DNA from 2 places in the Streptomyces sp. NPDC102514 genome. Region 1 is predicted to be linked to the other one. Evidence: riboswitches for the same ligand, from Rfam matches in the RefSeq annotation. Region 1 holds a riboswitch; the other holds the start of a gene.
The links. Region 1 has a riboswitch for glycine ahead of gcvT (glycine cleavage system aminomethyltransferase GcvT). Riboswitches for the same ligand answer to the same signal wherever they lie in the genome.
Positions count from the first base shown of each region.

Region 1 (5,319 bases):
TTCAGCTCGGCGTCGAGGGCGGCGGCGACGTCCGGGTCGAGTTCGTGCAGGGGCGTGTTCAGAAGCGACATCGGTCTGGGGTCCTTAGCGAGGAGCCGGAATCAGGAGCCGGAGAATTCGGTGTACTCGGCGGCGGAGAGCAGGTCCTTCGGCTCGTCCGTCACCCGTACCTTGAAGAGCCAGCCACCCTCGAAGGGAGCGGTGTTCACCAGCGCGGGGTCGTCCACGACATCCTGGTTGATCTCGGTGATCTCACCGGTGACGGGTGAGTACAGGTCGCTCACCGACTTGGTCGACTCCAGCTCGCCGCAGGTCTCGCCCGCGGTCACCGCGGCACCGACCTCGGGGAGCTGGACGTACACCACGTCGCCGAGCGCGTTGGCCGCGTGCTCCGTGATGCCGACCGTCGAGACGCCGTCCTCGGCGCCCGACAGCCACTCGTGCTCCTTGCTGTAGCGCAGCTCTTGGGGGTTGCTCATGGCCTGAATTCTCCTGTACGCGGGTGAGTGCTGATGCAGGGGGAGTACGGGTGAGCTGGGCGGATGTGCCCAGGATCACGTGTGGCGCCTGCGGACCGGCGTCACGTGCGGTGCGTGCGGACCAGTGTCACTTCTGGCGCTTGTAGAACGGCAGTGCCACGACCTCGTACGGTTCGTGGCTGCCCCGGATGTCCACGCCGACACCGGCGGTGCCGGGCGCGGAGTGCTCCGCGTCGACGTACGCCATCGCGATCGGCCTGCCGAGCGTCGGGGAGGGCGCGCCGGAGGTGACCTCGCCGATGACCTTGCCGCCGGCGACGACGGGGTAGCCGGCGCGCGGGACGCGGCGGCCCTCGGCGGCCAGGCCGACCAGGACGCGCGGGGGCGTCGACTCGGCGCGGGCGGCGGCCTCGGACAGCGCCTCGCGGCCCACGAAGTCGCCCTCCTTCTCGAACTTCACGACCCGGCCGAGCCCCGCGTCGAACGGCGTGAGCGAGGTGCTCAGCTCATGCCCGTACAGCGGCATGCCGGCCTCCAGGCGCAGGGTGTCCCGGCAGGAGAGCCCGCAGGGGGCGAGTCCGGCCGCGGCTCCCGCGTCGGTCAGCGCCTGCCACAGCTTCCCGGCGTCGGCCGGGGCCACGAACAGCTCGAAGCCGTCCTCGCCGGTGTAGCCGGTGCGCGCGATCAGCGCGGGGACGCCCGCGACCGTGCCGGGCAGGCCCGCGTAGTACTTCAGGCCGTCCAGGTCGGCGTCGGTGAGGGACTTCAGGATGCCGGGGGACTCGGGGCCCTGGATCGCGAGCAGCGCGTACGCGTCCCGGTCGTCGCGGACCTCGGCGTCGAAGCCCTCGGCGCGCTCCGTGAGGGCGTCCAGGACCACCTGGGCGTTGGAGGCGTTGGCCACGACCATGTACTCGGTGTCGGCGAGGCGGTAGACGATCAGGTCGTCGAGGATGCCGCCGTCGGCCCGGCAGATCATCGTGTAGCGGGCCCGGCCGGTCTTCACGCCGCCGATGTTGCCGACCAGCGCGAAGTCCAGCAGCGCGGCGGCCTGCGGTCCGCTCACGGTGATCTCGCCCATGTGCGAGAGGTCGAAGAGCCCGGCCCGGGTCCGGACGGCGACGTGCTCGTCGCGCTCGGAGCCGTACCGCAGGGGCATGTCCCAGCCCGCGAAGTCGGTCATGGTCGCGCCCAGCGAGCGGTGCAGGGCATCGAGGGCGGTGCGGCGGGGTTCGACGGGGGTGTTGCTGCTCATCGGCGGGGCTCCCAAGGCATGACGGCGAGGTCGTTCCTCCCCATCTGTCATCGGAACCTGAGAGGTTCGCCGTGACCCGCCGCCGAACACGGGGGTCACTGACTTGCACCTTGGGTGGGGCCTACGCCCTGACGGTCAGGGGCGGCCCGCTTTTCAGATGTGCCTCGTCCGTGCGGTATCGGGGGCCTGAGAGATTCAAGGGAGGGACTTGCTCCTTCGGCGCCCGGGCACTCGTACACCTGCGTGTACGTGTTTCCCGGAACTCTCCCGCGCGGATTCAAGCGGCCGGTATGCAGTTGGCGGGCACATCATTGCACGCCCCCGGCTCCGGCAGGGGGCCGCGCGGGGTCAGGACGGGGTGGCCAGGGTGTTCACAGTGATCTGTGACGGGGCTGTGGCAGGACAAGAACAGAAACAGGGGGACCAGCGCATTACCTTCTCTTTACACTCGACGGAGATGGGTCTGCCGACCCCATGGGGAGGACGATCAGGGTGAACAGGACCACGGCGTACGCGACCAGTTCGGGCATCGCGCTGCCCAAGCAGCCACCTGCGCCGGCCAGGGAGGCGTGCGACCCGCTGGTGACCCCCGTCGTCCGCGACCTGCGGGCGCGCTCGGGCCACAGCCCGCACGGTCTGCGCTTCGGGGCGGCCGATCTGGTGGTGGTCACGGGCCTGCCGGGCAGCGGCAAATCGACCCTGATGCGCCGGGCGGTGACCGGCCGCCTCATCGACTCCCAGGACACCCGCGACCGCTGGGACGAGCGCCTGGCCCGTTTCCTGCCGTACGCGGTCTACCGGCCCCTCGTCCGCGCCGCGCACTACGCGGGCCTGCGCCGGGCCCTGCGCTCCGGGGAGGGCGTCGTCGTCCACGACTGCGGTACGCAGGCCTGGGTGCGTGACTGGCTCGCCCGGGACGCCCGCCGTCGCGGCGGCACCCTGCACCTGCTGCTCCTCGACGTCGACCCCGGCACGGCCCTCGACGGCCAGCGCGAACGCGGCCGGGGCGTCTCGCGGTACGCGTTCGCGCGCCACCGCGGCGCGGTCGCCCGGCTGCTGCGCTCGGTGGAGAAGGGCGACCTCCCCGACGGCTGCGGTTCCGCGGTGCTCGTCGACCGTGCCGCGGCGGACGTGCTGCGCCGCATCGATTTCGGCGACTGAGGACGACTAACCTCGGCCATCGCACACGGCGGTTGGAGCAGGCGGTAGAGATGGACTTCCCGGCACAGGACATTCCGGCACACGCGCACCCCCACATGGGCTGGCCCGGCAACGAGGTGGAGGAGGTGCTCGCCGCCTCCCTGGGGCTCCCTCCGTCCCCCTCGACGGGGGCCCGGGTCGTGGAGACCCTCGGGCGCGGCTTCGTCTGGGTGCCGCTGCCCGAGGGCGGCGGCCCGCACAGCGGCCCGCTCGCCCTGCCCACGATCGAGCTCGGCGGACAGGCGTACGTGCCGGTCTTCACCTCGGAGCAGCAGTTCCGCCAGGTCGTCGGCGACCGCATGGCGTACACCGTGGCGCCCGCCGTGGAGTTCGCGCGCGGGCTGCCGCCCCAGGTGGGCATCGCGCTGAACCCGGACGGCACGGTCGGGATGCCGGTGCCCCCGCTCGCCGTCGCCGAGCTGTGCCGGGCCGGCCGGACCGAACTGGACGGGCCCGCGAGCGGCGGCCGGGTCCGGCTGTTCCAGCCCGACTGGCAGGACGACCCGGTGGACTTCCTGGCCGCGGCCTCGGCGGAGTTCGACGCGACCGGCGTGGTGGCGAGCGCCCGGCGCTGTCTGGCGAGCATCGAGGGCGGCGACACCATGATGTTCGTCGGCGTGGAGGCGACCCACTGGGACGAGAACGCGCGCACGCTCCCGCTGGACGCCCTGGGCCGCGCCCTGGGCAGGGTCCCCCTGCCCCACCCGGTGAGCCTGGTCTTCCTGGACGTGGCCCAGGACCCGGTGGGCGACTGGCTGAGGGAGAAGGTCCGCCCGTTCTACAGCCGGGCGTTCTGAGGCGGGGTGTTTCGGGGCCGCCCGCAGGGCGCGCCCCGAAAAGGGGCGCGGGGAACGGCGCGGCCAGCCACACGGCCCGCACCCGACAGCGCACAGAGAGTCCCGAGCTCAAATCACCAAACCCGGCGGAGCGCAACGGTGCTGTCGGGATCGCCGCATAAGCTGGTTTCATGGCTCGGTCGGAGTGGTGCGATGTTCAAGTGAACGGGACACCTCATCGAACGGGACCGGTATGTCAGTGATGTCGCGAAGGGGCGGTAGAAGGTGAGCGCGTCGGGCACGGCCGCGGCCGGGCAGGTCGAGCACATGCTGCGCCAAGTGACGCCCGGGCGTTACGACGCCTACGAGGCGCTTCTGCGCGCACTGGCGACCCCGCCGTCCGGCCAGGTGTGGATGCTGCTCTGGCACGGTCAGGCGGGCTCGCCCGACGCCCAGTACGGGAACATGGAGGTCGACGGCTTCGGCTACGCCCCCTGTGTGACCTCCGCCCAGGAGTTGTCGGCCAGCGGCTGGAACCGTTCGTACGAGGTGGTCGACGGGCTCGACGTCGCCCGCACCCTGTACCCCGACCACTACGGCCTCTGGCTGAACCCGCACGCGCCGGGCGGCGGCGTCGGCATCCCCTGGCTCGATCTGCGGCGCATCGCCACCGGCCTGGAGCGGCAGCCCGCGGGCCCGCTGCGACTGTCCGAACCGGCCATCGAGATCCCGCAGTTCTACGCCCTGCTCACCCAGAACGCGCACCGGACGGCCGCCGTCCGCTCGCTGCGCCGCGCCTGGGTGCAGCCCGCGCTCGGCGCCCCGTACCTCGCCATCGGTCTCGATGTGTACGACACCAGCCCGCCGGCCGTGGACTCGGTGCGGGCGATGATGCAGCAGTCGATCGGCGCGGTGCCGGACGGGCTGCCGGTGTCGACCGTCGCGATGTCGGACGCGTACGACCCGGTGGCTCTGTGGCTGCGCGCCAACGCGCGGCCGTTCTACGACCGGGAGGCGCACGCGGCTCCCGTCCAGGCACCGGCGGCGGGCGGTTACGGATTCCCCGGCACGTACTGAGATGATCTGGAGGGACACGGTCCATCCAGCCGGATGGTCGTGATCCGTCGGGCGGAGTCCACCCAGTGGAGCATCTGCTCCCACACCCGTACCGCCGCTGGGCGGAATGTCCCTATCTACGCGGGTAAATGGGTTGCGAGGCACCTTTCGCCCCAAGTGTCATGTGTCCGACCCCCGTTACCCGGCGTTCGGATAACGGAACCCTCCTGACGGCATCACGGTTGCGCATCCATTCGCCTTCAGGTCTGGCTTCAGATCACCGAGGCGTTGAAGACTCCCGGTCCAGGAGGTTTAAACCTCCTGATGTGTACGACGGACTGATCACGCCGCTACAGCGGCAAGCGTGGGCCGGCTACCGCCGGTTGAGAGGGGTCCCTGCCACGATGACGGCACCATTGCACGAGCCGACGGCCGAAGCCGTGCCGAGCGCGGCCGAAGAGGCGGCGCTCGTTGCCGGCTCCGCCGAGGCGAAGGCGGTACAAGGACGTTCCCTCGGCCGCATCGCCTGGGAGCGCCTGAAGCGCGACAAGCT
Region 1 is NZ_JBVJLW010000012.1:320,969-326,287, reverse strand. Features, by position in the region: gene glyA (serine hydroxymethyltransferase) at 1-71, opposite strand, end outside; gene gcvH (glycine cleavage system protein GcvH) at 102-479, opposite strand; gene gcvT (glycine cleavage system aminomethyltransferase GcvT) at 607-1,734, opposite strand; glycine riboswitch at 1,898-2,014, opposite strand; gene ACZ60E_RS28925 (AAA family ATPase) at 2,209-2,895, shown strand; gene ACZ60E_RS28920 (enhanced serine sensitivity protein SseB) at 2,946-3,731, shown strand; gene ACZ60E_RS28915 (enhanced serine sensitivity protein SseB C-terminal domain-containing protein) at 3,996-4,787, shown strand; gene ACZ60E_RS28910 (ABC transporter permease) at 5,171-5,319, shown strand, end outside.

Region 2 (5,319 bases), on a different contig from region 1:
GCGCGTTGAGGTTGGCGCCGTCCACGTAGACCTGCCCGCCCGCCTCGTGCACCTGGGCGCAGATGTCGGCGACGTGCTCCTCGAACACCCCATGGGTCGAGGGGTACGTGATCATCAGGACGGACAGCTCGTCACGGTGCTGCTCGATCTTGGCCCGCAGGTCCGCGACGTCGATCTCGCCGTCCTCGGCGGTCTTCACGACGACGACCTTCATCCCGGCCATCACGGCGCTGGCGGCGTTCGTGCCGTGCGCGGACGACGGGATGAGGCAGACCGTGCGCTGCTCGTCGCCGTTGGCCCGGTGGTAGCCGCGGACGGCCAGCAGACCGGCCAGTTCGCCCTGCGAACCGGCGTTGGGCTGGAGCGACACGTTGTCGTAGCCCGTCACCTCGGCGAGGCGCTCCTCCAGCTCACGGATGAGCGTGAGGTAGCCCTGCGCCTGCTCGGCGGGCGCGAAGGGGTGCAGCTGCCCGAACTCGGGCCAGGTGACCGGCTCCATCTCGGTGGTCGCGTTGAGCTTCATGGTGCACGAGCCGAGCGGGATCATGCCGCGGTCGAGCGCGTAGTCGCGGTCGGCGAGACGGCGCAGGTAGCGCAGCATCGCCGTCTCCGAGCGGTACAGGTGGAAGACCGGGTGCGTGAGGTACTCGTCGGTGCGCAGCAGCGGGGCCGGCAGCGTGTCCTCGGCGGTCCCGTCGAGCGCGGCCACATCGCCGTCGACGCCGAACGCCGACCAGACGACGCCCAGTTGGGCCCGCGTGGTCGTCTCGTCGCAGGACAGGGAGAGGTGGTCCGCGTCCACCAGGTGGAGGTTGACCCCGCCCTGGCGGGCGGCGGCGAGCACCTCGGCCGCCCGGCCCGGCACCCGCACGGTGAGGGTGTCGAAGTACGCCTCGTGGACGACCTCGACCCCGCCCGCCCGCAGACCGGCGGCAAGGATCGTGGCGTACCGGTGGGTACGCCGGGCGATGCCCTTCAGCCCCTCGGGACCGTGGTAGACGGCGTACATCCCCGCCATCACCGCGAGCAGCACCTGAGCCGTGCAGATGTTGCTGGTCGCCTTCTCCCGGCGGATGTGCTGCTCACGCGTCTGCAGGGCCAGGCGGTACGCCTTGTTGCCGTCCGCGTCCACGGAGACACCGACGAGCCGGCCGGGCAGGCTGCGCGCGAACTTCTCCCGTACGGCCATGTATCCGGCGTGCGGCCCGCCGAAGCCCATCGGCACACCGAAGCGCTGTGTCGTACCGACGGCGATGTCGGCGCCCAGCTCGCCGGGCGAGGTGAGCAGCGTCAGGGCGAGCAGGTCGGCGGCGACGGTGACGACCGCGCCCAGCTCGTGCGCCTGCTCGACGACGGGCCCCAGGTCCCGCACGGCACCGGAGGCGCCGGGGTACTGCAGGAGTACGCCGTTGATCTCACGCCCGGCCAGCCCCGCGGGGATGCCGTCGCTGAGGTCGGCGACGACGACCTCGACGCCGGTGGGCTCGGCGCGGGTCTCTATCACCGCGATCGTCTGCGGCATGGTGTCCGCGTCGATCAGGAAGAGGCCCTTCTTGTTCTTCCCCATGCGCCGCGACAGCGCCATGGCCTCGGCGGCGGCCGTGCCCTCGTCGAGCAGCGAGGCCCCGGAGGTCGGCAGTCCGGTCAGCTCGGCCACCACGGTCTGGAAGTTCAGCAGGGCTTCCAGCCGCCCTTGCGAGATCTCCGGCTGATACGGCGTGTAGGCCGTGTACCAGGCCGGACTCTCCATCACGTTGCGCAGGATGACGGGCGGCGTGAACGTCCCGTAGTAACCGAGCCCGATCATCGAGTCCAGCACCTGGTTGCGATCCGCGAGGGAACGCAGCTCGGCCTGCACCTCGGCCTCGGTGCGGGCGCCCGGCAGTTCGAGCGCGTCGGCGTTCTTGATCACATCCGGCACCGCGGCGGCCGTCAGCTCGTCGAGCGAGCCGTACCCCACCTGCGCGAGCATCTTGGCGCGGGCCTCGGAGTCGGGCCCGATGTGACGCTGCTCGAAGGGGATTCCCTGTTCGAGCTCGGAGAGCGGAATACGGTGGACGGTCATTGCGGAGGCCTCCTGGTCTGACGACCTTCGAGGGGCACCACTGTGTGGGTGCCCGAACGGCCTCCCCCTCTGTCATCTCAACCTGAGAGCTTCACCGGCCCGCCATGAAGGCGCACCGGCTTTCACCGTCGGTGAGAGCGGAGCCCGTCGAATACTCGAACACCCCTCTGCTTTCCAGAGTGACCTCGTCCATGCGGTACGTGTGCCTGAGAGATTCCGGGGAGGATTTGCTCCTTCGGCGCCTCCGATGAAGCCTGGAGGACTCTCCCGCACGGGGTCAGCAGCCGTCGCCCAGCCTACCAGCGGGGTTCCCTCAAGTGGCCGCCCACCTCAAAGTGCTCTTTCGTAGTGCTTACGGATGAGTTGCGAGCAGCTGGAGGGCCCGTGCAGACCGACATCGATCCGCGCAACCTGATAGGCCGCAAGGCGTTCGACCGCAACGGCACGAGGATCGGCACCGTGGACGAGGTTTACCTCGACGACGCGACCGGCGCACCGGAGTGGGCGGCGATACGCACCGGGCTGTTCAGCCGGGACGCCTTCGTCCCCCTGGAGCCCAGCGAAGTGATCGCCGAGTCCCTGCACGTCCCCTTCGAACGCTCCCTGATCAAGGACGCCCCCGACTTCGGCGTGGGCCGCCACCTCTCCCCCGAACAAGAACTGCAGCTCTACCACCACTACGGCCTGGACGTATCCCCAGCACCCCCCTTCCCAGACCGAGACTTCGGCCACCTGGCCAACACGGACGACCCCACCTGAAACCCGCTTCGAGTTCTTCAGAGCAGAGGCGCGCGGAACGACGCAATCCCATGGCTCTCCAGGGACGCGGGGAACGGCGCAGTCTTCTGGTTCTTCAGGGGCGCGGGGAACGGCGCAATCTTTTGCCTTGACGGGGCCGCAGGCAACGACGCGATCCCGCCCACTCAGGGGCGCGGGGAACGGCGCAGTCTTTTGCTTTTAGGGGCGCGGGGAACGGCGCGGCCAGCCACAACGAACCCGCACCCTCACAACGCACCCCCACCCCCCTCCCCACGCCCCGAACCCCCCGCAGGCCCCACAGGCAACCCCTCAACCAAAGGCAACGGCTCCGCCGACTCCAACCCAGGATCGTCAACCCGAAACGTCTTCACCCGCCCCGGCACGGACCCCGGCGTCTCGAACCGCACAGTCACCCTCCCCAGCCCACTCCCCTGCACCCACCCGTGCCCGAACTCGACATGCCGTACATCGTGCCCCGCCCGCCACACCCGCTCCGCGGGCCCAGCCACCGCGGACTCCTCGACGGAAACGCCGGCGCCGACAGCGCCCGCCCCGGCCTCCTCCGGCAGCTCCCCCGACGCCACATCCTCCACCCCCGCGGCAGCGGCCTGCGCCTGCGCGAAAAGATCCTCCTGCGTGTAGTCGGCAAGCCCGGTCACCCCCACCCCCAGCAACCGCACACCCCCGGTGGTGTCCACCGCCTCCAGCAGCCGCGCGGCAGCCTCCCGCACCACCCCGGGATCGTCCGTGGGCCCCCGCAACGTCTCGGACCGCGTCAGCGTCGAGAAGTCGTACCGCCGCACCTTCAGCACGATGGTCCGCCCGGACAGATGCGCCCCCCGCAACCGCTGAACGCACCGGTCCGCAAGCCGCTGCACCTCCATGCGCACCCGCACCCGGTCGTGGATGTCCACGTCGTACGTGTCCTCGACGGAGACCGACTTGGTGTCCCGTTCGGCCACCACGGGCCGCTCGTCGCGCGCCAGCGCCATCGCGTACAGGCCGAGCCCGTGGGCCTTCCCCAGGAGCCGTACGAGCTCGTCCTCGCCCGCCTCCGCGATCTCCCCGACCGTGCTGATCCCGCCCCGCCGCAGATGGTCGCCGGTGGCGGGCCCCACCCCCGGCAGGATGCGGACCGGCATGGGCGCGAGCAGCGCCCGCTCGGTGCCCGGCTCTATGAGCACGAGTCCGTCCGGCTTGGCCTGCTCGGAGGCGATCTTCGCGAGCATCTTGCAGGCCGCGAGACCCACGGACCCCGTCAGCCCGGTGACGGCCCGGATGTCGTCGCGCAGCTTCCGACCGGCCAGCAGCGCCGATCGCTCGTCCCAGGCCGTCTCCCCGGCCTCCAGATCGACGAACGCCTCGTCCAGGCTCAACGGCTCCACCAGCGGCGACAGCTCCCGCAGCAGCCCCATCACCTGCTCGCTGATCTGCCGGTAGAGACCGAAGCGCGGTACGAGATACGCGGCGTTCGGCGCCAGACGGCGGGCCTGCGCCATGGGCATCGCCGAATGCACCCCGAAGACCCGCGCCTCGTACGAACAGGTGGAGACCACACCACGCGGTCCGAGGCCGCCCACGATGACCGCTTTCCCGCGCAGGCTCGGCTTGGACGCCTGCTCCGCCGAGGCGAAGAAGGCATCCATGTCGAGATGCAGGATCGTGGGTGTGGTTCTCACATGTCCGATGCTGCCCTACGCCACTGACAATGCCCCGGCCCATCGCCCCACGAAGCGCCACGGGACCGCCGGCACGGCCTCTGGGGCCGCCTCAGACCGCCCGGTTGCGCCGCCGTGCCAGTTCGTCCGCCGGATTGGCGCCCACGAGCGTCTCGCCCGTGTCCACACGCTCTCCGTGCAGCTGTGAGAGCGCGCTCTCCACGTCCCGCCACACCACACCCACGGCGATGCCGAAGATGCCCTGGCCGCCCTGGAGGAGTGCGTGGACCTCGTCGGGCGAGGAGCACTCGTAGACCGTCGCGCCGTCGCTCATCAGCGTCATCCGCTCAAGGTCGCAGGAGCCGCGCTCCTTGAGATGCTGGACCGTGGTGCGGATGTTCTGCAGCGAGACCCCCGTGTCGAGGAACCGCTTGACGATCTTCAGGACGACCACGTCCCGGAAGCTGTAGAGCCGTTGCGTCCCCGACCCGTGGGCGGGCCGCACGCTCGGCTCGACCAGCCCGGTCCTGGCCCAGTAGTCCAACTGCCGATAGGTGATCCCCGCGGCCGCGCAGGCCGTGGGCCCGCGATAGCCGATCTCGTCGGACGCCACCTCGCCGTCCCCCGGCACCGCCGTCGGCCGCTTCACGTGATCGGCCGCGCTGCTGTGAAGCGGGTACGGGCCACTGTCTCCCAGACCTCGTCCGGGAGCACCCCCAGCCGTACCGTCGCCGCTGCTTCTCACGCCGACCTCCGTCCTTGACCTGCCTTCACGACGGTAGGCAGTCACCAGGGGCTCGTCAACGATCGCCACACTCGGCACGCCGGGTGATAATC
Region 2 is NZ_JBVJLW010000028.1:61,745-67,063, forward strand. Features, by position in the region: gene gcvP (aminomethyl-transferring glycine dehydrogenase) at 1-2,065, opposite strand, end outside; glycine riboswitch at 2,250-2,345, opposite strand; gene ACZ60E_RS42325 (PRC-barrel domain-containing protein) at 2,450-2,824, shown strand; gene ACZ60E_RS42330 (DNA polymerase IV) at 3,070-4,503, opposite strand; gene ACZ60E_RS42335 (MerR family transcriptional regulator) at 4,595-5,227, opposite strand.
Region 2: another riboswitch for glycine. It lies ahead of gcvP (aminomethyl-transferring glycine dehydrogenase); the one in region 1 lies ahead of gcvT (glycine cleavage system aminomethyltransferase GcvT).